2 regions of the Mediterraneibacter sp. 210702-DFI.3.120 genome follow, and region 2 is predicted to be linked to the other one. Evidence: predicted binding sites of a transcription regulator. Region 2 holds the regulator's gene; the other holds the start of a gene.

Region 1 (14,222 bases), on a different contig from region 2:
ACTTTCTAATGTGATATTAGCCTGCTTTAAGATACTGTCAATGAAAACAGCCTCGATATCGTGATTGCCAGCAGCCATACCATAGAGGAAACCTACGAATTCTTCTAAGGTAAGGATGTCAGGATAATCAGCCATCTTGATGACACGGATATTGAAATCTACAGAATAAGTGTCTTTGCTGCTCCTTTTAATAAATACGACATTACCGGAAGAAGTCTTAACCTTCTCGTTTGCAAGATCGATCATCTGCTGTGTTTTTCCGCTGCCTCTTGGGCCTGTGATTAAATTTACCATGGCGAATCTCTCCTTTATGTAAGTGTGTATAATGTTTGAGATTTTCTCACCTCTCAAATATTTATAAATTCATTATACACTAAAGATATGTGAGTAACAACTAAAAAAGTGTTAAAATTTGAAAAAGTTTTATGCGGAATTACCATAAGAAATAAGCAGCAAGATGCCATCATGGTAATGAGAAAAGTTCTCAAAAACTGTATTGAAAATCATTTTCATTTATGTTAACATAACACTTGAATGAAAACAATTCTCAAAATAAAACTAAGGAGAACGATATGCCGACGGAAGTATTATCCTACTATCTAAAAAATAAAGACCGGAAGGTGAGGCTTGGATTTCAGGTTATATTACAGTGTGCGCCTTTTCTGAAAGGGCTTAAAGTATCTGGCCTGATTTCAATGGAAAATGAATCATATTCTGAATTGGAAGAAATGTTTTCCGGGATGGAGATCAATTTTTATAAATTATCCTGCTCAGAGGGGAAATGCCTTGTCCTTTTCTATCGCCCCAAAGAGCTGGAAGAATATATGAACCAGCCAAAACTCCGCGAACTGATTGGACAATACGGATATAAGGAAAGCAATATCGAGGAAATGCTGGCACATCTGTCAGAACGTATCTGCGAGTGTACTGCACAAGGAATTGGATTCCCACATGAGATTGGAGCTTTTCTCGGATATCCGACGGCAGATGTGCAGAGCTTTATTGAAAAAGAAGGCAGAGATTTTATTATGACAGGATATTGGAAAGTATATAGTAATCCTGAAAAAGCGAGAATGATTTTTCATGAATATGACCGCGCAAAGGTTTGTGCGGTGAATGAGTATCTGGATGGAAAAAACATCCGTGAAATTGCATTGAATCAAAGAAAGTGGAGGAATTTATAAAATGAGTATATCAGTTGTATATTGGAGTGGAACCGGTAATACACAGGCAATGGCAGAGGCGGTTGCCGAAGGAATCAAAGCGGCAGGTCAGGAAGCAGAACTTCTGGAAGTAGGGGATGCAGATGCAAAAACAGTGGCAGAAGAAGCTGCATTTGCACTTGGATGCCCGGCAATGGGGGCAGAGGTGCTTGAAGAATCTGAGATGGAACCATTTGTAGAAGAACTGGAATCTTATGTATCAGGGAAGAAGATCCTTCTGTTCGGTTCTTATGGATGGGGAGACGGAGAATGGATGAGAGACTGGGCAGACCGCATGAAAAACGCTGGGGCACAGTTGATCTGTGAAGAAGGAATCATCGCAAATGAGGCTCCGGAGGATGACGTACTTGAAGAACTTAAGGCAGCAGGAAAAGAGCTGGCAGAATAATCTTATTGTTAATGTTTATTAATAAATATTAGTATTCTTAATTGAAAAAATGTTTGAAACGTATTGCATTTCTTATAACATAGTGCTATTCTTAATTTTATCGTGTTAAAGCACGAAAGAGAAAACTTGCTGTCATTTACATCTGACGTGAATGACAGCAATACTCAGGAGAGTCTCTTTAAAAAGAGCGCCGAAGGTGTAAGCGGTCATGGATGCAGTTACATGCCGCGAGTCTCTCAGGCAAAAGGATGGAGGAATAAAGAAATGTTTGCACAAATCGACAAAATCATCACTGCAATCGACAATGCTGTGTGGGGGCTTCCGTTGATCTGCCTCATCATGGCAACAGGTATCTTTCTAACAGCCAGACTTGGTCTTGTACAGATCAGGCATCTTGGCAAAGCTTTCAAATTCATGTTTAAAGATGAAGAAGACGGTAGCGGAGAAGTGACCAGCTTTGGGGCACTTTGTACAGCTCTGTCAGCAACTATCGGAACCGGTAATATCACAGGTGTTGCAACAGCAATCGCACTTGGTGGTCCGGGAGCGTTGTTCTGGATGGTTATCGCGGCATTCTTTGGAATGGCGACAAAATACGCAGAAGGTCTTCTGGCAATCAAATATCGTACAATCGACGAAGACGGGCATGTACTTGGCGGACCATTCTATTATATTGAAAACGGAATGGGTAAGAAGTGGACATGGCTTGCGAAGATTTTCGCATTCTTCGGAGCCGGAGTTGGTCTCTTCGGAATCGGTACATTTACACAGGTAAACAGTATTGCATCAGCGGTTAAGAACTTCTTCGACCCGGATATGGCACATACAGTTTCCCTGTTTGGAGGAAATTATTCTTGGGCAACTGTAGTCGCAGGAGTAATTCTGACATTATGCGTAGGTCTTGTAGTTCTTGGAGGAATCCAGAGAATTGCTAAAGTATCAGAAGTTATCGTACCATTTATGGCAGTTCTTTATGTAGGACTTGCAGTAATCATCATTATTACAAATATCACAGCTGTTCCGGCAGCACTGGCTTCTATCGTGAAATCTGCATTTACAGGAAGTGCACTTGCAGGAGGAGCGGTTGGATCCGTGTTCGTAGCAATGCAGAAAGGTGTTGCAAGAGGAATCTTCTCAAACGAGTCCGGACTTGGTAGTGCACCGATCGCAGCAGCAGCAGCAAGAACAAAAGAACCGGTCCGTCAGGGACTTGTGTCTATGACAGGAACATTTATTGATACAATCGTAATCTGTACGATGACAGGACTTTCTATCGTGATCGCCGGTTCCTGGCTGAACCCGGAACTTGAAGGTGTGGCAATCACAATGGATGCTTTCCAGAAAGGACTTCCATTCCCATCGTTCGTAGCGACATTCTCCCTGATGCTGTGTCTTGTATTCTTTGCATTCACAACAATTCTCGGATGGAACTATTACGGCGAGAGATGCGTGGAATACCTGTTTAACAGAAATAAAGGAGTTGTAATGGGATATCGTATCCTGTATATCCTTGCAGTATTCATTGGACCTTATATGACAGTAAAAGCAGTATGGAATATCGCAGATATCTTCAATGCACTGATGGCATTCCCGAACCTGATCGCACTTCTTGCATTGAACGGAGTGATCGTCAAAGAGACAAGAGATTTCCATGCAAAACATAACGGATCTTATTAGAAAAAGAATTGACCGAATTATCTGTGAATTCGAAAAATAAATAGAATTATTACCTGAAATAAAACGAAAGAAAAGGCAGCCAAAGTCCTTGAATAAGGACTGTTTGGCTGCCTTTTCCGCAGGTGTGAAAGGAGAATGAGTAGACAGATAATTCATAGACAGTTTTGATTTTGTATAACAGATGGAGTAAAGATTATCAGTTAAATGAAAAACTCAAAAAATGTAGCAGATGTTCTGAAAATACATGATACTGTGTTTTGGGGATTGCATTATACTATATTTTGTATTAGAATAAGTATCAGACAGCACGATAGAAACGGATAAAACACAAGATATCGTGCAAGAATAAGAAAAAGTGAGGAGACTGATCAATGAAAATTATCAAGCGAAATGGGTCGGAAGAGACATTTGATATACAGAAAATCGTGGTTGCTGTGACGAAAGCGGATAAGGATAATGGGGAGCGTACGCTGACAGACAGCCAGATTGAAGATATCGCAGAATATGTGGAATTCAAGTGTAACAAGTTGAATCGTGCAGTATCCGTAGAAGAGATCCAGGATATGGTAGAGAATCAGATTATGGCTACCGGAGCTTTTGAACTTGCACGTAAGTATGTAAGATATCGTTATAAGAGATCCCTCGTACGTAAGGCGAATACAACAGACAATCGTATTCTGTCACTGATTGAGTACAACAACGAGGATGTAAAGCAGGAGAACTCGAACAAGAACCCGGCAGTCAACAGCGTACAGAGAGATTATATGGCAGGAGAGGTCAGCCGTGACCTGACAACAAGAATGCTTCTCCCACATGATATTGTGGAGGCAGACAGAGAAGGAATCATCCACTTCCATGATTCTGACTATTATGCACAGCATATGCACAACTGTGATCTTGTGAATCTGGAGGATATGCTTCAGAACGGAACTGTGATCAGTGGTACAATGATTGAAAAACCACACAGCTTCTCTACAGCATGTAATATCGCAACTCAGATTATTGCCCAGGTTGCAAGTAACCAGTATGGTGGACAGAGTATCTCACTTGCTCATCTGGCACCGTTTGTAGATGTTTCCAGAGAGAAGATCCGCAAGGAAGTGATCAGCGAACAGGAACTGGTCGGAATGGAATATCCGGAAGATGTGCTCAATGAGATCGTAGAGAGAAGACTGAAGAAAGAGATCACAAAGGGTGTCCAGACAATCGAATATCAGGTGATCACACTGATGACAACTAACGGACAGGCACCGTTCCTTACAGTTTTCATGTATTTGAACGAGGCAAAGAACGAGAGAGAGAAGAAAGACCTGGCGATGATTATCGAAGAGACACTTCGTCAGCGTTATCAGGGAGTTAAGAATGAAGCCGGAGTATGGGTGACACCTGCATTCCCGAAACTGATCTATGTTCTGGAAGAAGATAATATCGAAGAAGGAAGCGAATATTATTATCTGACAGAACTTGCAGCAAAGTGTACTGCAAAGCGTCTTGTTCCGGATTACATTTCCGAGAAAAAGATGAAAGAGCTTAAAGAAGGAAATTGTTTCCCGGTTATGGGATGCAGAAGCTGCTTAAGCCCATGGAAAGACGAGAACGGAAACTACAAGTTCTACGGACGTTTCAATCAGGGAGTTGTTACGATTAACCTTGTTGATGTTGCACTTTCTTCCGGTGGAGATATGGATAAGTTCTGGAAAATCTTTGATGACAGACTGGAACTTTGCTATCGCGCATTGATGTGCAGACACAACCGTCTGAAAGGAACACTGTCTGACGCAGCACCGATTCTGTGGCAGTTCGGAGCACTTGCCCGCCTGAAGAAGGGAGAACCGATTGATAAACTTCTCTATGGAGGATATTCAACGATTTCTCTTGGATATGCAGGACTTTACGAGTGTGTGAAATATATGACAGGAAAATCCCATACAGATCCGGATGCTACACCATTTGCACTGGATGTTATGAAGCACATGAACGATGCATGTAACCAGTGGAAAGAGGAGACGAACGTTGCTTTCAGTATCTATGGTTCACCGATTGAAAGTACAACCTATAAGTTCGCAAAATGTCTGCAGAAGAGATTTGGCATTGTTCCTGGAATTACAGATAAGAGTTATATTACAAACAGCTATCATGTATTTGTCAGAGAAGAGATTGATGCTTTCTCAAAACTGAAGTTTGAATCTCAGTTCCAGGCACTTTCTTCCGGTGGAGCCATCAGCTATGTAGAAGTTCCGGACATGAAAGACAACATTGCAGCCGTACTTCAGGTCATCCGTTTCATTTATGACAACATTATGTATGCGGAACTCAATACAAAGAGTGATTACTGTCAGGAATGTGGATATGACGGAGAGATTCAGATCATAACAGATGAGGAAGGAAAGCTCGTATGGGAGTGTCCGCATTGCGGAAACCGCAACCAGGATACACTGAATGTTGCAAGACGTACCTGCGGATATATCGGAACGCAGTTCTGGAATCAGGGAAGAACGCAGGAGATCAAGGAGAGAGTTCTGCATCTGTAGAATCACAATTGTATTTGTAACAGGAATTTTGTGCATAACCAAAAAAAATTTTTTAACAAAAAAGCTCGAAAATGTACATAATGAACTTTAAAACCTAAAAACAGATATTTAGAAAAAGTATCAAAAATGTACATAATTAGCTTTAAAACTTAAAAATAGAAATCACTAAAATCATTAGAAAATGTACATAATAAAAAGGAATCAGATTATGATTCCTTTTTATTTTACACTTTAAAATTAAAATAGTCGCTTCTTGCGTCTTCGTCCCTTACAATAAGGACAGCTTTCACGATGACGTTTCTTGTATAAAATCTTTTCAGAAACACTTAATTCATAGACGTGATCAGGATTACGCTTGCAAATCCACCAGACGTTAGTTGAATATTTTTCTGTAATCTCATCAGGATTAACTAATACATAATTGTTAATCCAATTCCATTCATTCATTAGATCGGGATGAAGTGCCGCGAAGGATGTTTTGCCAGGGATAACTTTTCGACCTGAACAATACGGACAGTCAGCATCTCCATTTACCATATCAATGATTTCAGCATTGTAATCGTTATGGCAAGTAGGGCAAGTCCAAGCACCAGATCTGTGATTGGGTCGGACTTCATCCGCAGTTAATTCATTTTGGTCACTCCATAAAGTAGCAATGTCAGGGTATTTAGCAAAAGAATTCATGCTGTATGCTATTGGAAGAAATATAAATAAATATCATCGTTTTTTATACGAAAAACTGAGAAAATTTGAAGGAAAAACTGCCTAGAAAAAAATGCGGCTGAAAAAATCCAAACAAGGATTTTTTGCGGCCAAAAACAGAAAGTATTTATCAAAATAAAAATATCCTGAACAAGTTGCAGAGCCAGAAAGCTCTGTAACTGTCAGGATATTTTTGTTTGGTGCTGTCAGCTCTAAAAAACGTTATTTACCGACAGCTCCCTGTTTTGTTTTAATGATATTTATGCATCCGTACATAATAGCTGATGCATAAGATCACAGTGGCTCCGCTCCATGCTGCAATCTCTGCAAAGAAAATACCGTCCTGTCCGATAAAATGGGGAAGGATTAGTGCAGCACTGATACGCATGACAAATTCAGCCATACCACTTACCATAGGCATTAAGGTATCTCCCAGCCCCTGAAGTACAGATCTGTACACGTACAGGAAGTACAAAACCCAGAGCATGGCAGCCATAATAGAAAGGTATTTAAAAGCAATTGCCAATACCTGCTGTGTCTGCTGCGGTTCACCTGAGATGAAAAGTGAGAGAATATTTTTTCCAAATAAAAACATGGCAGCAGAAATGATCAGTGAGGTAAGCAGGCAAAGCAGCATACTGCTGCGGACGCCTTTTCTGATCCTGTCAATCTTTCCGGCTCCCAGATTCTGACCCACATAGGTAACGATGGCATATCCATAGGAAATAGCAGCCATTTCCAGCAGACCATAAAGCTTGTTTGTAGCTGTAAATCCTGCTACAAAAAGGAAACCGTAGCCATTGATCACATACTGGACTACCAGACCGCCCACACCGATGATGATATTCTGAAATACAACAGGAATACCAAGCTTCATCAGGCGGGCATTCATGCCGGAGGCAGGCATAAAATCTGCTCTGGTCAGATGAACGATATCAATTCTGCGTAAAATCAGGAAACAGTAAACAGCGGAGAAGCTCTGTGCAATCACAGTTGCGATTGCTGCTCCTGCCACACCCCATCCGAAGCCTGCCACAAAAAGGATGTCCAGTGAGACATTCAGCACAGATGCGATGATCATTGCGGTCAGCGGTGTTTTACTGTTTCCCATAGCCCTTAGAGCAGAGGCAAACATATTATAGGCTGCTGTGGCGGGGATTCCACAGAAAATGATGCGCAGATATAACAGAGACATTCCGATAATATTGGAAGGTGTATGCAGCCCTGTTAATACCAGCGAAGCAAATGACTGGCTGAGAATCAATACTCCGGCTGCGATGAATGCGGTCAGCCGGTAACTGTGAGCCAGAGATTTACGCAGATTTTCGAAATCCTTTGCCCCATAATACTGGGAGAGTTGAATAGAAAATCCCTGAGTGAGTCCTGTGGATATTCCTGTGACAACCCACATCAGAAAGTCAACAGCACCCAGTGCGGCAAGAGCCTCCACACCTGCAACCTGGCCAACAACCATGGTATCCACCATTGTATAAAGCTGCTGACAGATATTTCCCAGCATCAGGGGAATTGCAAAAAGAATGATCAACCGTCCCGGTGAACCGGAGGTCATATCCTGAATCTTGGTTTTCATTAGTATAAAAGTTCCTTTCCAGAGCATATTTGAAAAAGTTTAGAAATGATTATTCGAATATGCCCTGATATTTACATTGATAATTTTACATCATTAACGTGAAAAATAAAATATAATATTTCATCAGAATGATATAAATTTATCAATACCTGCTATAAGCAGCATGTTGTTGAAATTATTATGCATAGCGCCTGAGAGGGGTTTTTGATTGCTATTTTTTAAAATACAGATATATAATAGAATCTGGATTTGCCTTTATAGTTGTTGAAGTGCCTGTATCCATCATGTAATTACAATCTTTTGACTTGCTGATATCAAAAGAACTTAAATCTAAGTATTTCAAACTAGAACAATTACTAAACATACATCTCATATCTGTAACATTACTTGTTTCAAAATATTTTAGATTTATTTCTTTCAATGAAGAACAGTTATAAAACATAAAGTACATATCTTCACATTTATCTGTATACAGATTTTCAATATTTTTCACTTCTACTAAATTTGTAAAACCATAAAACCAATTTCTACACGATATAGGTCTTATTTTTTCTGCAAATTTGACACTCTTTACTAATTTTGAATCAAATGAACCATCTCTTGCTAATCCATTACTACGAACATTTATTGATTTTTCTTTTAAAAGTGCATCAGTTGGTGCTGTTATTTTATTCTTAGATATTACAAGTTCATTATTTTTATTAATATAAATCCAAACATACAGATCTACTGTTGTTGGTGGTTTTGGACGTCCTGTTGTTGCCACATATACTTCATCACTTCCTAATTTGGTAATCTTCTGGAACGGCAGTTCAATTTGCCCCCCGAAGTAACGCAGCTGCCCCGATCATGATCGCGATCACAATAGAAACAACAACGATCTTGCCGTATTCTTCCAACATTGATTTCATAAATAAATTCTCCTTTCAACTATCAACTTGCTACCATTTCCAATCTAATTATTTTGTTCTATCTCTGATCATTGTATCTATCCTAACTTTCGCATTATATTCCTTATATTAATATGGAAGATAATCGAACAAGAAAAAGAGTATGTTGTAGGATTTGATATTTCTGAAAAGATTACATTTTTTTGCAAAGAGAATGAACATAATATTCTCTTTATTGTAGTAGGTGAAAAATAAACATTATGAAGTGGAATCATAAAGTTTATTTTGCAATAAAGTCTAATTAAAAAAATAGTGAACTTTATACGTAAACCCTTGTGGGTGCTGACTTTTGTAGCAAAATTGATATAGTTCACGATTTTTAAGTTATGTAAAAATGGAGCTTGACGACTAATCGTCAGGCTCTTTTTAAACAAACATAATATGATGATACGGATGTAAAGTTTCAGCAAGTCAATGAGTGCCATCCCTAGAGTTTGGACTTTTTTAAAGCCCAAACTCCTTCAATAATTTTTTCTGATATTCTCGGTCTGCAGCTGCTTTGAGAATCTCATCAGTTCTGTTAAGTTCGGACAATTTCAAAATCAGTTGATTGATCCTGTTTTCTCCAAGAGATTCCCCTTCTTTTATGCCCTCTTTTATCCCTTCTTCTCTTTTTTCATCTAATTCATCTTTCATTAATTCTAATAACGCATTACACATATCTCGTTTCCCCTCCTTTAGCCGATTCTCGTTTGCTTTTACTATGATCTCCATAACAGCCTGATACAGCTGATTCTCTTTGTTCTTTTTATAATCCTCTAAAAGCTGTCTGGTAACAGACATGTCTTCCAGTGTATCTGTCAAACTATATAACCAAAGATTTTTCTCCGGCGATAATCGATTTGTTACAAGAATCTGAATCGGTAAGATATCTCCAATTACATAATAAATCCCTTCTTCCGGATTATCAATAGTGTAGTGGCGTACTTCTTTCAAATGTCGGATCAGTTCTCTTGGATATCGTTTTGATACTAAGGTGATCGTCAGCTCCTGAATCGGAATTTCATTTACCTTCCCTGTATCTGCTTTATAAAAATTTGTATATCCATATACCTTATAGAAATCGTCCACGGAAAGGGAATCGGATGGTGATTTATATTCGATGATATTATACTTACGGAATATTTTCCCAATATTTTTATGGATAGGTTCCGCATCCTTCTTTTTAATGATCAACACATCAATTGCCATTGGCTTTGAACTTAATAGATACTCCCGTTCAAATTTTAATTTTTCTTTTTCTTCTCTGAATTCAATCTGCAAGTCTGCATAAAATGCAGGATGCCACTGAAGCAGCTTTTCATCTGCCGGTTGCTGTTCTTCCGGCAATTGCTTTCTCTTTTGTTTCATCTAAGAGACCTCCTTATGTGATTTTTCACAGAAGTTATCCCTTCATCAGAAAACCTCTGCTTTAAATAATGGATTTTAAAAGCATGAATTTTCTGATTTGACAGGTGTATTCTACCTGTAATGAAACCTTTTATATGAATTTAGATGTTTTAGAAAATATGCTTTGAAACAGGATAACATATTTATGTACAATATTCAATGCTTTTCGATAATGAACTGTTACTTCTAAGCAGCATCACTTAAGATAGCAAAAGATGAAAAGATATGGTATGATAGGGATAAATGGAAAGAAAATTCCAATCAATGCTATGATACAAAATGTATTTTGGAATAAGTGGAAAAGAGGATTCAAAGTGAACTACGGAGAAATCAAAAAATGTGATATTGCAAATGGAGAGGGTGTTCGTGTTGCCCTTTTCGTGTCAGGCTGCAGGCATCATTGTAAGGGATGTTTTAACAGTATGACATGGGATTTTAATTATGGAAAGAAATTTACGAAAGAAACAGAAGAAGAGATTCTGGAAGCGTTGAAGCCGAATTATATTGATGGACTGTCATTGCTTGGTGGCGAACCATTCGAACCGGAGAATCAGGAAGTGCTTGTGAAGCTTTTAAGAAAAGTGAAGGAACGTTATCCGGAGAAGAATATCTGGTGTTACAGCGGTTATTTGTTCGATGAGGAACTGAAGAAAGAAAGCAGGGCGAGATGTGAGTATACGGATGAGATGCTTTCTATGCTGGACGTACTTGTGGATGGAAGATTTGAGGAAGATAAGAAAAATATTACATTGTTGTTCAGAGGTTCGGAAAATCAGCGTTTGATCGATGTGAAGAAATCACTGGAACAAGACAAGGTTGTAGAATGGAAACCGGCAATAAAAAGAGGACTTTAAGCGGAAAAAAGCCTTGACTTATATTCGCATAGTTTTTATAATGAATAGGTATATTGTAAAAACGCAGATGAGGAGTAGTAGAAGGAAAAGATGCCTTTCAGAGAGCTGTCGGCAGGTGTGAGACAGCAGCACAGACTTTGAACTGACCTCGGAGTTCTTTCGGTGAAAAGATATTATATTGATTAGCCGGAGGCGGGAGTTCCCGTTATAGAATGAATGAGTGCATTTGACTTTGTGTCAGATGAATAAGAGTGGTACCACGGAATTAAAGCCTTTTCGTCTCTTGGATATATGAGAAGAAGAGGCTTTTCTTTATATTGATGAAAGAGAGGAATTAAGTACATGGGTACAAAGATTGTTTACAATCACAAAGCCATTGAGAAAAAATGGCGTGAGAAATGGGAAGAGACACCGGTCAATCCAAGAAACGGAAAAGACGGAAACAAGAAACCGAAATATTACTGCCTGGATATGTTCCCGTATCCATCAGGAAATGGTCTTCATGTAGGACATTGGAGAGGATATGTAATCTCTGATGTATGGAGCCGTTATAAATTACAGCAGGGATACTACATCGTTCATCCAATGGGATGGGATGCATTCGGTCTTCCGGCTGAGAACTATGCGATCAAGATGGGCGTTCACCCGGCAAAATCAACAGAGGCGAACATCACGAACATTAAGAGACAGATCAATGATATCGCAGCACTGTATGACTGGGATATGGAAGTGAATACAACAGATCCTGAGTTCTACAAGTGGACACAGTGGATCTTTGTTAAGATGTTCAAGGAAGGTCTTGCTTATGAAAAAGAGTTCCCGATCAACTGGTGCCCGTCCTGTAAGACAGGTCTTGCGAACGAAGAGGTTGTGAATGGTAAATGTGAGCGTTGTGGTGCAGAGGTTACAAAGAAGAACCTTCGTCAGTGGATGCTTCGTATTACAAAATATGCAGATCGTCTGTTGAATGACCTTGATAAACTTGACTGGCCGGAGAAAGTTAAGAAGATGCAGGCTGACTGGATCGGAAAATCTTACGGTGCAGAAGTTGACTTCCCGGTAGAAGGAAGAGATGAGAAGATCACTGTTTATACAACAAGACCGGATACACTCCACGGAGCTACATTTATGGTACTTGCTCCTGAGCACGAACTGGCAGCATCTCTCGCAACAGATGAGACAAGAGATGCAGTAGAGAAATATATTTATGATGCATCTATGAAGTCCAATGTTGACCGTATGCAGGACAAAGAGAAGACAGGAGTTTTCACAGGAAGCTATGCGATCAACCCACTGAATGGAGCAAAGACACCGATCTGGCTGTCTGATTATGTACTGGCTGACTACGGTACAGGAGCAATCATGTGTGTACCTGCACATGACGACCGTGACTTCGAGTTCGCAACAAAATTCAATATTCCGATCATTCAGGTTATCGCAAAAGACGGAGAAGAGATCGAGAATATGACTGAGGCATATACAGATGCAGTCGGAACAATGATCAACTCCGGTGAGTGGAACGGTATGGAGTCTTCTGTGCTTAAGAAAGAAGCTCCACATATGATCGAAGAGATGGGAATCGGACGCGCAACAGTAAACTACAAGCTGCGTGACTGGGTATTCTCCCGTCAGCGTTACTGGGGAGAGCCAATCCCGATCATTCACTGTCCGAAGTGTGGAAATGTTCCGGTACCGGAAGAAGAACTTCCACTTCGTCTGCCAGAGGTAGATTCCTACGAGCCAACAGGAACAGGTGAGTCACCACTTGCTGCAATCGATGAGTGGGTAAACTGCAAGTGTCCGGTTTGTGGAAGTGATTCCAAGAGAGAGACTAACACAATGCCACAGTGGGCAGGATCCTCCTGGTATTTCCTGCGTTATGTAGATAACCACAATTCAGAAGCACTTGTTTCCAGAGAAAAAGCAGACGAGATGCTTCCGGTAGATATGTACATCGGTGGTGTAGAACATGCTGTACTTCACCTTCTGTACTCCAGATTCTATACAAAATTCCTGTGCGATATCGGGGCAATCGACTTTGATGAGCCATTCCACAAACTGTTCAATCAGGGTATGATCACAGGTAAAAACGGAATTAAGATGAGTAAGTCCAAAGGAAATGTTGTATCACCGGATGACCTCGTACGTGATTACGGATGTGACTCTCTGAGAATGTATGAACTCTTCGTAGGACCACCGGAGCTGGATGCAGAGTGGGATGACCGTGGAATTGACGGCGTAAACCGTTTCCTGAAACGTCTTTGGAATATCCTTATGGAAAGCAAGGAGAAGGATGTTCAGCCTACAAAAGAGATGATTAAACTTCGTCACAGAATGGTTTATGACATCACAACAAGACTTGAAAGCTTCAGCCTGAATACAGTTATCTCCGGATTCATGGAGTACAATAACAAGTTCATGGAAATTGCAAAGAAAGAGGGCGGAATCGACAAAGAGACACTCGAGACAATCGCAGTACTTCTTTCTCCATTTGCACCGCACTTTGCAGAAGAGATGTGGGAGCAGCTTGGACATGAAGAGACAATCTTCAATGCAGGATGGCCAAAATATGATGAGAACGAGATGAAAGATGATGAGATCAAGATTCCGGTTCAGATCAACGGTAAGACAAAGGCTGTAATCGAGATCCCGGCAGATATCTCCAAAGATGATGCAATCGCAGCAGGTAAAGAGGCAATCGCTGATAAGCTGACAGGAAATGTGATCAAGGAGATCTATGTTCCGAAGAAGATTATCAATATTGTAATGAAATAATTCAAAATAATGAGAAATGGCGCAGATGATAGAGATATTGTCTGCGTTATTTTTTGTTGTTGGATTTTATGATTTCATAGTTCTTAATATAATTTTGATACGTAAAAATACGTTGACGCACGTATTTTTACGTAGTAATATA
Region 2 (17,334 bases):
GCTGGTGGCATTCTCGAAAAAAGTATATAGAAAAGATGGGACAATAAATGACCAAGGGAAGAATCATAATAGCTGATATAGAAAAAATATCAAGTAATGAAGAGTGGATTCTCTCACAGATAGCACAAAGATATGTTGAAAAGTATCAGAAGCATAAGAGAGAAACGGATAAAAAACAGGAGCTGATAGCGGGATATCTTTTAAAAGAGTATTTAGGTGTAGAAAATGATGCTCAGCTTGTAATGAATAAAAATGGGAAGCCGATGCTTGTGGATGCGAGAAAACATTTTAACCTGTCACATAGCGGTAAATATGTAGTTCTAGCGATTGCTGATCAGGAAGTAGGCATTGATATTGAACGTGTGCGTCCGTATCATGAAGCTACAGCGAAGAAGATATTTTCGAATGAAATACAAAATGCAATCTCTGAACTTTGTGGGGAGGAAAAAGACCGGATATTTACTCAATTATGGACAGAACTAGAAGCGAAGCTGAAAGTAAAAGGCATTGGATTTAGCAAAGAATGGGAAAATGAAAAAGCAAAGGAATATTTTATTGAGACAAGATGTATAGATGAATATTATGTAAGCTTAGCGACAAAAGAAAAAATTTCTATAGAAACAGAATGGTTTGCAGGGAATGGAAAGGAAGTAAAATAGTATGATTAAGCCTATTATGAGAGACATATTTTTCTTAAATCAGAAATCAGAATTGGCAACAGAAGCGGATAAGCAGGTGGCAATAGATCTGCTGGATACACTGAAAGCAAATGAAGCAGGCTGTGTAGGAATGGCTGCGAATATGATCGGAGTAAAAAAGAGAATCATTGCAGTGAATATGGGGTTGTTTAATATTGCTATGTTTAATCCGAAAATCGTGAAACGCACAGGCGCTTATGAGACGGAAGAAGGTTGTCTGTCATTGGATGGAGTGCGAAGCTGCAGACGTTATCAGGAAATAGAAGTTGAATATCAGGATATGAATTTCAAAAAGAAAAGAGAAAAATACAGTGGATGGACGGCTCAGATCATTCAGCATGAAATAGATCATTGCGATGGGATTTTGATATAAATTTTGTTTGTGCATTGAGGAGGTGTGTCGCATGGATTTCAAGTATTGCAAATTAGAAATCTTTATTCCAGAAACACATATTTCGCAGCTACAGAAAGCATTGCAGTCAGTAGATGCCGGTCATATAGGAAATTATGATTCCTGTATGTCCTGCTCCAAGGTCACCAGTTACTGGAGACCATTAGATGGAACTTCTCCTTACATTGGAAATGTAGGAGAGATTAGTTGTGAGCCGGAAGTGAAAGTTGAAGTGACTGTATTTACAGAAAAAGTGGATGAAACAATTCAGGCAATTAAAGAGATACATCCATATGAGGAACCGGTAATCAATGCATTGCCGATTTATCGGACAAGCTTTTAAGGGAAAAAGAAGTCTTACGATCAGACAGAAAGGAGACTTCTTTTATTATACAACAGATTCTGATTTCATGCATAGAATAGTTAAGAGAAAATATCGGCAATCATGGAATAATGCCTATGAGATTTTGCGAATTGAAGGAAAAGGAAGTTGTGAATATCTGCAATGGCAAGTGCCTTGGAGGTGTAGTAGATCTGCAGATAAATGTATGCTCCGGTGCGATAGAAGCATTGATTGTTCCGGGACCGGCAAAGTTCTGTGGATTCTTTGGAACGGATAGCGAATATGTGATACCATTTGCATGTATAAAGAAGATTGGACCGGATATTATTCTTGTGGAAATTAAAGAAGAAAAGTTTTTGCAAAAATATTAGACATTGTGTATAATGAAGGCAATAAGATACGTGGAAAGGCGGAGTGGATTATATGAAGTGTCCATATTGTGGCAATCCAGATACAAGAGTGATTGATTCCAGACCAGCAGAGGATAATAGTTCTATCAGAAGAAGACGTTCCTGTGATGAATGTGGTAAGCGTTTTACAACTTATGAAAAGGTAGAGACAATTCCACTGATTGTAATTAAGAAAGATAATAACCGTGAACAGTATGAAAGAGCGAAGATAGAGAATGGAGTTCTGAATGCATGCTACAAGCGTCCGGTTCCGGCTGAAGAGATTCAAAAGACAATTGATGCGATTGAACTGTCAATTTTTAATCGTGAAGAGAAAGAAATCCCAAGCAGTGAGATTGGTGAAATTGTTATGGAGAATCTGAAGACATTGGATCCGGTTGCATATGTCAGATTTGCATCTGTCTACAGAGAGTTCAAAGATGCGAATACATTTATGGATGAATTGAAGAAATTTCTAAGATAATAAAAATCGGTTATACTCTGTTCGTGAGTATAACCGATTTCAATCTTTCGGAGAATGTTAGTATGTTACACGGGAGGCGAGAATGAGAACTTATAAATTAACAATTGCTTATGACGGAACTGCATATCAGGGATGGCAGAGACAGGCAAACACAGAGAACACTTTGCAGGGAACTCTGGAGCGAACAATTTCGTCAGTGGCAGGATATCCAGTGGAGATTGATGGTTCAGGACGAACAGATGCAGGTGTTCATGCGAATGGACAGACTGCAACAGTAGTTCTTTCTGGTCGGGTGGAGGATGGATTTTTTACAGAAAAGATAAATTCAAGATTACCTGAAGATATTCGGATTTTAGATGCAGAGCTTGTGAGGAATGGATTTCATGCGAGAAAAAGTGCAGTTGGAAAAAGATACATTTATCAGCTGGATTTGGCGGAGAAACCAGATGTATTCACAAGACGATATACATATCATTTTCCGCAGAGATTGGATTTAGATGCGATGAGAAAGGCAGCACAATTGTTGATTGGCACGTATGAGTTTGCCGGATATACAGATAAAAAGGATGAAAAGTCCACAAAAAGAACAATTTATGCTATAATGATTTGCGGACAAGGAAGCAAAGTCAATATTCAATATGAAGGAACAGGATTTCTTTACCATATGGTAAGGATTTTGACAGGAACTTTGCTGGAAGTTGGAACCGGAGCACGAAGCATAGAGAGTGTGAAGGAACCTTTGAAATCAAAAGATAGAAGTCAGGCTGGATTTTTAGCACCTGCAAGAGGGTTATTCCTTGATGAGGTGTATTATTGATTCGGTTATGGAAAGTTGCTGATTATTCACGGAAGAGTTGGCGAATGGACGGTGAACAGCAACACTCTTGAAAGGGAGGATGCAGCGTATTGAAATTAATATCATGGAATGTAAATGGTATTCGTGCCTGTGTACAGAAAGGATTTCTTGATTTCTTTCATGAGGCAGATGCGGATATCTTCTGTATTCAAGAGACGAAGATGCAGGAAGGACAGCTAAATCTGGAATTAGAAGGCTATTATCAGTATTGGAATTATGCTGTGAAGAAGGGATATTCCGGAACAGCTGTGTTTACAAAGAAAGAACCATTGTCGGTGAGTTATGGAATCGGTATTGAGGAGCATGACCAGGAAGGACGTGTGATTACGTGTGAATTTGAAGAGTTTTATTTCGTCACAGTATACACACCGAATTCTCAGAATGGGCTGGCAAGGTTAGATTACAGAATGAAGTGGGAGGATGACTTCCGTACTTATCTGAAGAAGTTAGAAGAGACAAAACCGGTGATTGTGACTGGAGATATGAATGTAGCGCACAAAGAGATTGATCTTAAGAATCCGAAGACCAACCGTAAGAATGCAGGTTTTACGGATGAGGAAAGACAGAAGTTTACTGAACTTCTGGATGCCGGATTTATTGATACATTCCGGTACTTTTATCCGGAGCAGACAGGAATCTATTCCTGGTGGTCTTATCGTTTCAGTGCCAGGGCGAAGAATGCAGGCTGGCGTATAGACTACTTCTGTGTCTCGGAAAGTTTAAAGGACAGACTGGACGATGCGAAGATACTTACAGATATTATGGGATCAGATCATTGCCCGGTTGAATTGGATTTGAAATAATAGAAAGAGGAGAAGAGAACAATGACAAAGATTGACATTATTTCAGGATTTCTTGGAGCAGGAAAGACAACTTTAATTAAGAAGCTTCTTTCTGACGCATACAAGGGAGAGCAGGTTGTATTGATCGAGAATGAATTTGGAGAGATCGGTATTGATGGTGGATTTTTGAAGGAAGCAGGAATTGAGATTCGTGAGATGAATTCAGGATGTATCTGTTGTTCACTGGTTGGAGATTTTGGAAAATCTCTTCATGAGGTCGTAGATACTTATCATCCGGATCGTATTCTGATTGAGCCATCAGGAGTTGGAAAGCTTTCTGATGTAATCAAGGCTGTACAGGATGTTCAGGGTGAGATTGATGCAGAGCTCAATAGCTTTACAACAGTTGTAGATGTAACAAAGTGCAAGATTTACCGTAAGAACTTTGGCGAATTTTTCAGCAATCAGATTGAATATGCAGGTGCAGTTATTTTAAGCCGTACAGATAAAGCGAAACCGGAGAAGATTCAGGAAAGCGTTGCACTGTTAAGAGAACTGAATGAAAAAGCTCCAATCATTACAACACCAATCGAGCAGCTTCCGGGTGAGAAGATTCTTGAGACAATGGAATCAAGCAAATCTCTGGAAGAGGAATTGCTTGCAGAAGTAGCTGAAGAGGCACATGAGCATGAACACGAGCATCATCACCATGACCATGAAGAGTGTGAACACGAGCATCACCACCATGATCATGAAGAACATGAACATGAGCATCACCACCACGATCATGAAGAACATGAGCATGAGCACCATCATCATGATGGAGAGTGCAGCTGCGGCTGTGGACACCATCATCACCACGATCATGAGGGTCATCATCATGCAGATGAGGTATTCACAAGCTGGGGTAAAGAGACAATTCATACTTATACAAAGGATGAGGTCAGTGCAATTCTGAAGACTCTTGAAGAGGACGGCTCTTACGGAAATGTACTTCGTGCAAAAGGAATGGTTGCAGGTGCAGATGGTGAGTGGATTTACTTTGATATGGTTCCGGAGGAACATGAAGTAAGAACAGGAGCACCGGAATACACAGGAAGAATCTGTGTGATCGGAGCAGAGCTTAACGAAGACAAGCTTGCAGAATTATTTAAGCTGAAATAAAAAGGATAAGCAAAGCAGTACCCCATAGGGGGCTACGTAACATTATGTAATAACAGATGTCTTCTGCGAAAGGGAGACGGAATGGAGATAGATATGATGAAAGAGCCAGATGTTATGGTTTATCTGATGACAGGTTTTCTTGATAGTGGAAAGACACAGTTTCTGAATTTTACATTGTCACAGGACTACTTCCAGATCGACGGCAAGACACTTCTGATTCTTTGTGAAGAGGGAGAAGAAGAGTATGATCCGAGAGAATTGCTGAAGTATGGTGTCGTTATTGAGACTGTAGAAGATAAAGAAGATCTGACAGAAGAATGGCTGGAAGAGATGAATAAGAAGCACAAGCCGGAACGTGTGGTTATCGAGTATAACGGTATGTGGCAGGTGAGTGAATTTGAGAAGATGAAGCTTCCGGCAGGATGGGCTATTGAGCAGAAGATCACAACGGTAGATGCAAGTACTTTTCAGATGTATCTGACAAACTTAAAACCACTGTTTGTAGAGATGGTAAAGGGCGCAGAGCTTGTTCTGTTCAACCGTTGCGAGGATAAGAAACCGTTGGCAGGATACCGCAGAAGTGTTAAGGTTGTAAGCCCTCAGGCAGAAGTAATCTTTGAGGATGAGAACGGTGAGGTAGACAATATCTTTGAAGACGAAGTACCATATGATCTCAAAGCACCTGTGATTGAGATTCCAAGAGAAGATTATGGTATCTGGTATATTGATATGCAGGAGCATCCGGAGCGCTATAAAGGAAAAGTTGTAGAATTTGTTGCAAAGGTTATGAAACCAAAATCATTTCCGTCTAAGGTATTCTATCCGGGGCGTATGGCAATGACTTGCTGCGCAGATGATACATCTTTCCTTGGATATGTTTGCAGAAGCGCTTATGCGCCGAAGCTGAATGCGGGAGACTGGGTAAAAATTCGTGCAAAAGTGCGTTATGCGAATCTGTCCGTATACGGCGGAGAAGGACCGGTGCTTGAGGCAGAGAATATTGAGCCAGCAGAACCAATTGAAGAGTTGGTATATTTTAATTAAGACAAGCAATAAGACAAGAAATAGGAGGAGAACTTCATGGCAAAGAAATATGATGTAATCGCATTAGGAGAACTTCTGATTGATTTTACAATGAATGGACAAAGCGAACAGGGAAACAATATGTTTGAGGCTTGCCCGGGAGGTGCACCGTGTAATGTGCTGGCACTTCTGAACAAGATGGGAAAGAAGACAGCATTTATAGGAAAAGTTGGAAAAGATCAGTTTGGAGCGTTATTAAGAGATACGATTACGGAAGCCGGAATCGATGCCTCCAATCTGATGGTTGACGAAAATGTGAATACAACACTCGCATTTGTACATACATTCCCAGATGGAGACAGAGAATTCTCATTTTACCGTAATCCGGGAGCGGATATGATGCTTACTGCAGATGAAGTGAATCCAGAAGTAGTAAAAGATACAAAAGTCTTTCATTTTGGAACACTTTCTATGACACATGAAGGTGTGCGTGAAGCGACAAAGAAAGCGGTAGAAACAGCAAAAGCAAATGGTTGCCTTGTATCCTTTGATCCAAATCTGAGACCGCCTCTGTGGAGCTCTCTTGATCTTGCAAAAGAGCAGATGGAGTATGGATTTGGAAAATGTGATATCCTGAAGATCTCTGATAATGAAATTCAGTTTGTATCCGGTAAGGAAGACTATGATGAGGGAATCGCATATCTGCAGGAGACATACAATATTCCGCTGATTCTTCTGACTATGGGAAAAGATGGAAGTAGAGCTTATTACAAAGGCATGCGCGTAGAGAGACCGGGATTTTCAGTGAAAGCAATTGAGACAACCGGTGCAGGAGATACTTTCTGTGGAAGTTCTTTGAATTATCTGGTTGATCATGATTTTGAGAATCTGACAGAGGAACAGTTAGGAGAGATGCTGACATTTGCGAATGCGGCAGCAGCACTTGTAACAACAAAGAAGGGTGCGATCAAAGCAATGCCTGTAAAAGAAGAAGTTCTTGAACTGATTCAGAAATAATTGACAAGAAAACAGTCAGTCGATATAATGTAACACAGAAACAAGGGCGTTTCCAACTTAGGTGGAGAACGCCCTTTTATCGTATCAGTTTATGATAAAGGAGGTCGAAAAATAATGCATAACTATACAAGAGATGATATTTTTCACATAGTAGAGGAAGAAGATGTCGCTTTCATCAGATTGCAGTTTACAGATATTTTTGGAACGATGAAAAATATGGCGGTAACAGTAGGACAGCTTGAAAAAGCATTGGATAACCGCTGTATGTTTGATGTTTCTTCCTTGGAAGGGGTTGCAGATGAGGAAGAATCAGATATGTATTTATATCCGGATTTGAGTACATTTGAAATCTTTCCATGGAGACCACAGCAGGGAAAAGTTGCAAGACTGATCTGTGATGTGTATAAAAAAGATGGAACACCGTATGAAGGCGATCCGCGTTATGTACTCAGAAAGGCTGTTGCGGAGGCGAAAGAGATGGGATATACGATGAATGTTGGCCCGGAATGCGAGTTCTTTCTTTTCCATACAGATGATGACGGTAGACCGACAACAGTAACTCACGAGCAGGGAGGATATTTTGATGTAGGGCCATTGGATCTTGGAGAAAATGCGAGAAGAGATATGATCTTAACATTAGAAGATATGGGGTTTGAGATTATTTCCTCACATCATGAGATTGCGCCGGCGCAACATGAAATCGACTTTCACTACGATGAGGCGATGATTACAGCAGATAATCTGATGACATTTAAGATGGTTGTCAAGACAATCGCAAAACGACACGGTCTGCACGCGACATTTATGCCAAAGCCGAAGAGTGAGACTTATGGGTCAGGAATGCACATTAATTTATCTTTATATAAAAACGATGGAACAAATGCACTTTATAACGCAGAGGATGAGAACGGACTCAGTCAGGAAGGATATTATTTTATTGGTGGCTTGATGAAACATATGAAGGCAATCACCTGTATTACAAATCCAACGATCAATTCTTATAAACGTTTTGTGCCGGGGTATGAAGCACCTGTATATATGGGATGGTCAGCTAAGACAAGAGGACCTTTGATCCGTGTGTCTATGGAGAAAGAAGACAATTCAAGACTGGAACTTCGCAGTCCGGATGCTACGGCGAATCCATATCTGGCACTTGCAGTACTTCTGAAAGCGGGACTGGATGGAATTAAGAATCAGATCATGCCTCCGAAGAATATTGATGAGAATATTCAGAAGATGACGCAGGAAAGAAGAGATGAACTTCAAGTGGAAGAACTGCCGAGAACGCTTGGGGCTGCTACAGCAGAGCTTGAGAAAGATGAACTGCTGATCAGCGTATTAGGGAAAGAGCTTGCCGAGAAGATCATAAAAGCAAATAAGAAAGAATATAAAGAATATTGTATGCAGGTGACAGACTGGGAGATCGATCATTATCTTTACAGGCTGTAGTTCAGGTATCCTGGCATTTGGCATTTAGAGAGAACGGATTGATAGAAGAGTAGTTAGCGGAAGAGGTGAGCAGATATGAGCAACATTATTGTCGTTTTCCCAAAGAGGGAAAATGCAGTAAATATCCGTAATAGTTTGGTTCGTGCGGGTATTGAAGTATCTGCGGTATGTTTGACAGGAGCTAAGGTTTTGCAGTATGCTGATAACTGGAACAATGGAATTGTCGTGTGTGGTTATCGGTTTCAAGATATGCAGTATACAGATTTACGAGAATCTCTTCCGGATACGTTTGACATGCTTTTGGTGGCTTCAGCAGATAAGTGGATGGATGGACTGCCGGATGGGGTTGTAGGACTTCCACTCCCAATCAAAGTTTATGATTTGGTAAATACCGTTGAAATGATTCAGCAGACACAGAGCAGGAAGAGAAGAAAGCGCAGAGAAACGATACGAAAGAGAGACGATTCTCAGAGAAAGATAATCGATCAGGCGAAAGCGCTTCTGATAGAACGAAATAACATGTCAGAAGAGGAAGCACATCGATATTTACAGAAGAGCAGTATGGAAAGTGGGACCAATATGCTCGAAACAGCACAGATGGTGCTGACAATTATGAATGAATAAGAGGATGCTGTTAACAGTAACGAATAAGAAGTGCTGTAAACAATAACAAATGAGAGGACTGTCAGTGATGACAGTGGAACGGAGAAGAGAATGAAATTTACAAAAATGCAGGGAATTGGAAATGATTATGTGTATGTAAACTGTTTTGAAGAGAAGGTAGAAGATCCATCAGCGTTGGCAATCCAGGTGAGTGACAGACATTTTGGAATAGGATCCGATGGATTGATCCTGATCTGTCCGTCGGAAGTGGCAGACTGTGAGATGGCCATGTATAATGCGGATGGCTCTAGAGGAGAAATGTGTGGAAATGGAGTTCGCTGTGTTGGAAAATATATGTATGATTACGGCCTGACTGACAAAACAGAGATTACAGTTGAGACTTTAGCAGGAATCAAAACACTTCAGCTTTTCGTAGAAAATGGAAAAGTTGCGAAGGTTCGAGTTGATATGGGAAGCCCAATCTTGACACCGGCAGAAATTCCGGTTGTGGCTGAGGGAGATAAAGCTGTAGATGAACCGATTCTTGTGGATGGAAAAGAATATCATATGACTTGCGTATCTATGGGAAATCCGCACGCAGTTGTTTATGTAGATGATGTTGATAATCTTCCAATTGAAGAAATCGGACCAAAATTCGAAAGCCATGAGAGATTTCCAAGACGTGTGAACACAGAGTTTGTAAAAGTACTGGATAGACATACTGTACAGATGCGTGTTTGGGAGAGAGGATCTGCGGAGACACTTGCCTGCGGAACAGGAGCATGTGCTGTAGCTGTTTCCTGTATCCTGAATGGATTGACAGAAGATGAAGTAACTGTAAAGCTTCTTGGCGGAGATTTGGAGATTCAGTGGGATCAGGAGAAGAACACAGTTTATATGACAGGACCGGCAACCGTTGTATTTGATGGGGAGCTGAAATAAAGATTTGATGAATAGATAATGATGGTGCGTTGACTGATTTTCATTTTTGTGAATTTGAGGTCAACGCATTTTGTTTATAATATTAATTTAATAACAAAGAGACTATAACAAAAAAGAGATTACAAATTGTAATCTCTTAAAACATCGGAGTGACAAGATTCGAACTTGCGACCTCTACGTCCCGAACGTAGCGCTCTACCAAACTGAGCCACACTCCGATAAAATAGGGAACTTGCCGAAGCAAATTCCCAGCTACGGAAAAGGGACTTGAACCCCTACTAACAGAGTCAGAGTCTGCTGTGCTGCCAATTACACCATTCCGCATTACTTGAGTTTTGTTTGTTGCTTGTTTCAAACAACATGGTTATTATATCAAAGCTACAGAAAAATGCAACCCCTTTTTTGATATTTTTGCGTTAGACTTTTTAAAGAAATTGTCTTAAATGTCAGAAAATTAAGATAATTCATTTCGCCAAACGAAAAAGGGTATCGACGGTAGCGAAAAAAGCATCAATGGCAGAAAAAAGGGCATCGACAGTTACTAAAATCTATAAGATCACTCTACAAGAAAAGCTCTGCAATAAATACAACTGCGCAGCAAAGAACTGCGACCGGCAGCAGTCCGGCACCACACCATGCGGCTACAACTCCAACAACGAGAGCGAGAACTCCGGAGATTGGAGACTGTGTGGCATGAAGGATCGCCGGGAATGTCATCACTGCTAGTGTGACATAAGGTACATAGTATAGAAAGGACTGAAGAAACTGGTTCTTCAAAGGTTTTCGAATCAAGGTCATCGGCAGTACGCGGATTAAATAAGAGATACCGCCCATGATAAGAATATAAATATAAATATTGTGTGTCATAATTTTTATTCCTTCTGAGTAACTGAACAGTTACGTTTTTATTATTGCTTAGTTGAAGCTGAAGTTTCATCTTCTGTCGGTATAGGGAAGAAGAATGCTGCTCCGGCTGAAAGTACAACGGTCAGTATAATTGTTCTGGTACCATCCGACAGAGTGGAGATCCAAGGCAGGCAAGTTGCTGCGAAGCTTGAGATAAATGCAAGAGCAACCAGTCCTGCAACGACTTTATTCTGCTTCGAAGGAGGAATGATGATAGCGATAAACATTCCAAAGAGGGCAACACTAAATGCACTGACCATACGCGGTGACATGATATTTCCGGCAATGACACCGAGCATAGTTCCAAAAGCCCAGCCCGGAAGCGGAGTTACCATCGCGCCATAGGTATAATAAGGGTTTAAAGTACCTGGTCTGCTGATCGCAATTCCAAAAAGTTCATCTGTGATATCATAACTCATCAGCAAACGGTGTCCTAACGAAAGGTCGGGACTCAAACGCTGACTCATGGCACAGCTCATCAGAAGATAACGTGCATTTGTGATCAATGTGACAATTGCGACCTCAATATAAGGAGAGTTTGCAGCAATTACAGTCAGTCCGGCATACTCTCCGGCGGATGCATTATTTAACAGACTCATAAGGAATCCCTGAAATGCATTCAGGCCGATATTTCTTGCGGCAATACCGATTGAAAAGGAGACCGCAAGATATCCAAGACCGATCGGAATTCCATCGCGAAAACCACGACGAAATGCCTGGCTATTAGATTCTTTCATAATAATAAACCACCTTAGTTACAAATTTTGTCTCTGAGGGATATTGTATCATTTTTGCTGAGGAAATCAAAGTCGGAAATGAGGTCAAATCTTCCAATTTATGACATTTCTTGACGCATTTGTGTAAGTGTGATAGAATGACCCCATTGTAACATATAATTTAATACAGATGCGTGAGGTGTCAGTCAGATGGATGATGGCGTCCTGATTATGAATGATTAGAGGAACGACGTGGGAAATCTGGACTGGTGAAAAGGGAAACAGGTGAGAATCCTGTACGAACTCGTCACCGTATTTCGTGAGCTTGTGTTTTGAGACCACTGGGAGACCGGGAAGGTGAAGCAGAAGCATTTGAACGATCAGCCGGGAGACCTGCCTTTCGCAGTACAGGAATGAAGAATTCATGCCACGAGGAATTGGCCGTACGAAAGGAAATGATTTAGACTGCAGTAATTATTTACAGATAGATTGTAAATGATCACCGGTTTTTCTTTGCGTACCCTCGTTTGACTCGAGGGTGTTTTCATTTCTGAGAATAAGAAATCAGGAGGATGACAATGAAAAAGAAAGTATTAATGGTTTTACTGGCAGCAACACTTAGTGTGTCCATGATTGCAGGATGTGGATCAAAGGGCGACAACAACACTGACACAACAAAGACAGAGTCTAAACAGGACAGTGATCAGGAAGCAGCAGATAAAGTTGCGAAGCTGATCGATGACATTTATGTTCAGGAAAGAACAGACAAGACAGATGAGCAGTGTACAGCAGCGAAAGAAGCATGGGATGCACTGACAGATGCACAGAAAGAACTTGTTGAGGGAGAGAATGCGGATCCGGATTATTTCGGAAGAGATACAGGAGATGCATCCAAGGATGATCCGCTCAATGCTGATGAGATCGGTGAAAATGAAATCCTTGTAGTAAGTTTTGGAACATCCTTCAATGACAGCCGTGCAACAGATATTGGTGGTATTGAGAAAGCAATCCAGGCAGCAAATCCGGACTGGTCTGTAAGAAGAGCATTTACAGCACAGATCATTATCAATCATGTACAGGCTCGTGATGGTGAGAAGATCGACAATGTGGATCAGGCATTGCAGAGAGCGGTTGACAATGGCGTAAAGAACCTCGTTGTACAGCCAACACATCTGATGCATGGTGCAGAGTATGATGAACTTACAGCAGCAGTAGAGGAATATAAAGATAAGTTTGAATCTGTTAAGATTGCAGAGCCACTTCTTGGAGAAGTAGGAGCTGATGCAACTGTTATCAATGCAGACAAGGCAGCAGTAGCAGAAGCAATCACAGCAGAGGCAGTGAAAGATGCAGGATTTGACAGTCTGGATGCGGTAAAAGAAGACGGAACAGCATTTGTATTCATGGGACATGGTACATCTCATACTGCAAAGGTTAGCTATTCTCAGATGCAGACACAGATGGAACAGCTTGGATATGATAATGTATTTATCGGAACTGTAGAAGGTGAACCGGAAGATACATCCTGCGAAGCAGTGATCGAGAAACTGAAAGAAGCAGGATATAAGAAAGTAATCCTTCGTCCGCTGATGGTTGTTGCAGGAGACCATGCGAACAACGATATGGCCGGAGATGACGACGATTCCTGGAAGAGCCAGTTTGAGGCATCAGGAGCATTTGACAGCATTGATACTCAGATTGCAGGTTTAGGAGAGATCCAGGCAATCCAGCAGCTGTATGTAGCACATACACAGGCTGCAATTGATGCAGAGTAATTTGTAAGAAGATATTGAGAAGGTCATGCTTATTCAGAGAAAAGGGAATTGCATGACCTTTTTTGAATCAATGAAAGGAAGGATTTAGATGAAAAAGAAGTTATTAATGGTATTAATTTCTGTTTCTATGATCGCATCTGTATTTACAGGATGTGGAAATAGCACAGAGGCTAAAGACAGTGGAAAAGCACAAACAGAACAGGCGGATACAAAAGAGGATTCTGCAGATAAGGCAGATGAGGAGCAGGCAGCACTAGAAGACGGAACATATACAGCAGAATTTCAGACGGACAGTTCTATGTTCCATGTGAATGAAGCAATGGATGGAAAAGGAACACTGACAGTAGAGGATGGGAAAATGACAATTCATATCAGTCTGGTGTCTAAAAATATTGTCAATCTGTTCGAAGGAACTGCCGAGGACGCACAGAAGGACGGCGCAGAATTGCTTCAGCCTACAACAGATACTATTAATTACAGCGATGGAACATCTGATGAGGTCTATGGATTCGACGTTCCGGTTCCGGCACTGGACAAAGAATTTGATCTTGCATTGATCGGAAAAAAGGGAACATGGTATGATCACAAGGTCAGTGTGACAAATCCGGTGAAAGTAGAAGAATAAAATGCATTTGTAACCTTTACAAACCGGCAAAGAAGGGATAAGATACTTTTATAAAACAATTTATAAAAGGAGCCTTGGATATGGCTGGAGCGGAAAAGAGAAATATTACAAAATCAAAAATAGTAAATTATATTATAAATCACGAAGCAACGTCTAAAGTGGAATTGTCGAAGGATCTCAATCTTAGTATGCCGACTGTATTGTCGAATGTGAATGAGCTCTTGGCTAATGGAATTGCGGTTGAAACCGGAGAATATGAATCTACAGGCGGGCGAAAAGCAAAACGAATCAGTATTAATCCAGCGTACCGTTATGCGGTTGGGATAAGGATCACTGCTAAGCATGCAGGATTTGTACTTGTGAATTTGAGCTATGAGATAGAGAAATATGAAAGGATCCGCTTAGAATTTTCAACAGAGGCTGCTTACTACTTACAATTGAGCGAAGCATTGGAAAGATTTCTTTCAGATGTAGAAAACAGAGAACGAATCTTGGGAATCGGAATTTCAATTCCGGGAATTGTTAATTCGAAAGAACGAATGCTGATCAAATCTCATGCACTCCAATTGGAGAATTATAGTTTAAGCTTTTTGGAACAGATCTTTTCACTTCCGGTTTATTTTGAAAATGATGCCAATGCGGCAATGATGGCAGAGGATTTAAATAACTATAGAAATGCATTGTATCTTTCATTGAATAACACACTCGGAGGAGCATTTTGTATTGACGGGAAATTGATTCCGGGAGCGAATCAGAAAGCCGGAGAATTTGGACATATGATCCTTGTTCCGGGTGGAAAGAAATGTTATTGCGGAAAACAAGGCTGTGCGGATGCTTACTGTGCGGCGAGCGTGCTGACAGATGATACCAAAGAGACACTGGAACAGTTTATGAAGAAGGTGGAAGAGCAGGACGGACAGGCTGTGAAGGTTTGGAAAGAGTATCTTAATAATCTGGCAATCCTTATTTCAAATCTGAGAATGGCATATGATATGGATATTATTCTTGGAGGAGAAGTAGGGGGATATCTTGCAGATCATATGATAACCTTAGGGAAAAAAGTAATGGAATATAATGGATTTGAGCATGATGCGAGATACCTGAAAGTTTGTTCATATAAGAGAGAAGCCTCGGCAGTTGGTGTGGCAAAATATTATTTACAGGCCTTTATTAAAACATTATAACGATCAGAGTGATGGAAAGTTAGAAAATCCAGAGAAGAAACATTTTTAATACATGTTTCTTCCCTGGACTTTTTTTGCGCAAAGTGCATAAAAATTATAGAGAAATCTTGTGCAATAGGCAGAACTGAACAATAACATATTGACAAAATACATTTCTTGAACAATAATGTAATTACTTTAATAAAACATTTAATAAAAGATATTCAATAAAGGAGGAAAACATTATGTTACAGCAGGTAATGACAAACCCGGGAGAAATTATTTTCAGAGAGGTACCGGTTCCGGAAGTGAAAGATGATCAGGTACTAGTTAAGATTATGAATATTGGAATCTGTGGATCTGATATTCACGTATATCATGGAAAACATCCATTTACAAAATACCCGGTGACTCAGGGACATGAGGTATCCGGTGAGATTGCCAAGGTCGGAAAAGATGTTACAGAATTTCATGAAGGACAGAAAGTTACGATCGAGCCACAGGTTTACTGCGGACAGTGTTATCCGTGCCGCCATGGAAAATATAACCTTTGTGAGGAACTTAAGGTTATGGGATTCCAGACAACAGGAACAGCTTCAGAATATTTTGCAGTAGATGCCTCTAAAGTAACACCGATTCCGGAAGATATGTCTTATGAAGAAGGTGCCATGATCGAGCCTCTGGCAGTTGCAGTGCATGGAGTGAAGCAGGTAGGAGATGTAAAGGGATTGAATATTGCAGTTCTTGGTGCAGGACCGATCGGTAACCTGGTTGCACAGGCAGCAAAAGGAATGGGTGCCGCAAAGGTAATGATCACAGATGTCAGCGACCTTCGTCTGGATAAAGCAAAAGAATGTGGTATTGATGTATGCGTTAATACTATGGAGAAGGACTTTGGCGAGGCAATGGTTGAAGCCTTTGGTCCTGACAAGGCAGATGTGATCTATGATTGCGCAGGAAATAATATCACAATGGGACAGGCAATTAAATACGCAAGAAAAGGAAGTATCATCGTTCTTGTTGCCGTATTTGCGGGAATGGCAACAGTAGACCTTGCAGTTGCAAATGATCACGAACTGGATATCAAGAGCACAATGATGTATCGTCATGATGATTATGTAGATGGTATAGAACTTGTAAATGAAGGAAAGGTTCATTTAAGACCATTGATTTCTAAGACATTTGCATTCAAAGATTATCTGAAAGCATATCAGTATATTGATGATAACCGCGAGACAACGATGAAAGTAATCATCAATGTGCAGGAGAAATAGGTGATCGAATCAAGAGAGGACAGAGTTTTATCAGAAACTCTGACTAGGAGGTAATTAATGGAAAACGAGAGTAATAATGGAAAAGTGCCTCTGATCAGCAAGATTGCATATGGTTTCGGAGATGTCGGATGTAACTTTAGCTGGATGTTTGTCAGTAACTTTTTAATGATTTTCTATACAGATGTATTTGGAATCAGTATGGCGGCAGTATCAGCATTAATGCTTTTTTCAAGATTCTGGGATGCGGTCAATGATCCGATCGTAGGTGGATTAACAGATAAAACAAACACAAGATGGGGAAGATACCGTCCATGGCTGTTGGTGGCAGCACCGATCACATCAGTGCTTTTGATCCTTTCTTTCTGGGCACACCCAGATTGGTCAAATACATCGAAAATAGTTTACATGGTAATTACATACTGTCTTCTCGTCTTAGGATACACCTGTGTAAACATTCCATATGGAACACTTTGCGGTGCTATGACACAGGATATTGATGAGCGTGCCAAGATCAATACATCTCGTTCCGTAGCAGCAATGATCGCAATCGGAATCATCAATATCGTAACAGTGCCACTGATCAGCAGGCTTGGAAGCAACAGTGTAAAGAACGGTTATCTGTTTGTTGCAATTATTTACGGATGCATCTTTGCTGCATGTCATTTCTTCTGTTTTGCAAAGACAAAAGAGCAGGTGACAATTCCGGAGAAAGAAAAAATCTCCATTAAAGTACA

What was found. Region 2 encodes NrdR, which represses ribonucleotide reductase genes. Its sites were predicted from a motif close to CACAANATNTTGTG; they were not measured.
Region 1: the regulator NrdR is predicted to act here: its motif matches at 3,615-3,628, upstream of nrdD (anaerobic ribonucleoside-triphosphate reductase).

Annotation. Positions count from the first base shown of each region.
Region 1 covers NZ_JAJCNG010000014.1:72,874-87,095, reverse strand. Annotated here, with positions in the region: gene LI162_RS09170 (hypothetical protein) at 1-294, opposite strand, end outside; gene LI162_RS09165 (DUF3793 family protein) at 573-1,184, shown strand; gene LI162_RS09160 (flavodoxin) at 1,186-1,611, shown strand; glycine riboswitch at 1,767-1,873, shown strand; gene LI162_RS09155 (alanine/glycine:cation symporter family protein) at 1,876-3,288, shown strand; gene nrdD (anaerobic ribonucleoside-triphosphate reductase) at 3,660-5,819, shown strand; gene LI162_RS09145 (zinc-ribbon domain-containing protein) at 6,057-6,503, opposite strand; partial or broken gene LI162_RS16080 (transposase) at 6,493-6,588, shown strand; gene LI162_RS09140 (MATE family efflux transporter) at 6,772-8,112, opposite strand; gene LI162_RS09135 (BspA family leucine-rich repeat surface protein) at 8,324-8,878, opposite strand; gene LI162_RS09130 (hypothetical protein) at 9,507-10,412, opposite strand; gene nrdG (anaerobic ribonucleoside-triphosphate reductase activating protein) at 10,766-11,305, shown strand; T-box leader at 11,361-11,592, shown strand; gene leuS (leucine--tRNA ligase) at 11,648-14,080, shown strand.
Region 2 covers NZ_JAJCNG010000016.1:188-17,521, forward strand. Annotated here, with positions in the region: gene LI162_RS09565 (4'-phosphopantetheinyl transferase family protein) at 48-659, shown strand; gene LI162_RS09570 (peptide deformylase) at 661-1,071, shown strand; gene cutA (divalent cation tolerance protein CutA) at 1,103-1,432, shown strand; gene LI162_RS09580 (PRC-barrel domain-containing protein) at 1,549-1,803, shown strand; gene nrdR (transcriptional regulator NrdR) at 1,856-2,305, shown strand; gene truA (tRNA pseudouridine(38-40) synthase TruA) at 2,388-3,122, shown strand; gene LI162_RS09595 (exodeoxyribonuclease III) at 3,212-3,964, shown strand; gene LI162_RS09600 (CobW family GTP-binding protein) at 3,986-5,107, shown strand; gene LI162_RS09605 (TIGR03943 family putative permease subunit) at 5,204-6,151, shown strand; gene LI162_RS09610 (carbohydrate kinase family protein) at 6,188-7,147, shown strand; gene glnA (type I glutamate--ammonia ligase) at 7,262-8,596, shown strand; gene LI162_RS09620 (ANTAR domain-containing response regulator) at 8,672-9,220, shown strand; gene dapF (diaminopimelate epimerase) at 9,311-10,141, shown strand; tRNA gene LI162_RS09630 (tRNA-Pro) at 10,286-10,359, opposite strand; tRNA gene LI162_RS09635 (tRNA-Gln) at 10,394-10,465, opposite strand; gene LI162_RS09640 (AzlD domain-containing protein) at 10,703-11,008, opposite strand; gene LI162_RS09645 (AzlC family ABC transporter permease) at 11,050-11,784, opposite strand; cobalamin riboswitch at 11,990-12,178, shown strand; gene LI162_RS09650 (sirohydrochlorin cobaltochelatase) at 12,342-13,538, shown strand; gene LI162_RS09655 (hypothetical protein) at 13,627-14,163, shown strand; gene LI162_RS09660 (ROK family transcriptional regulator) at 14,244-15,347, shown strand; gene LI162_RS09665 (zinc-dependent alcohol dehydrogenase) at 15,572-16,600, shown strand; gene LI162_RS09670 (MFS transporter) at 16,658-17,334, shown strand, end outside.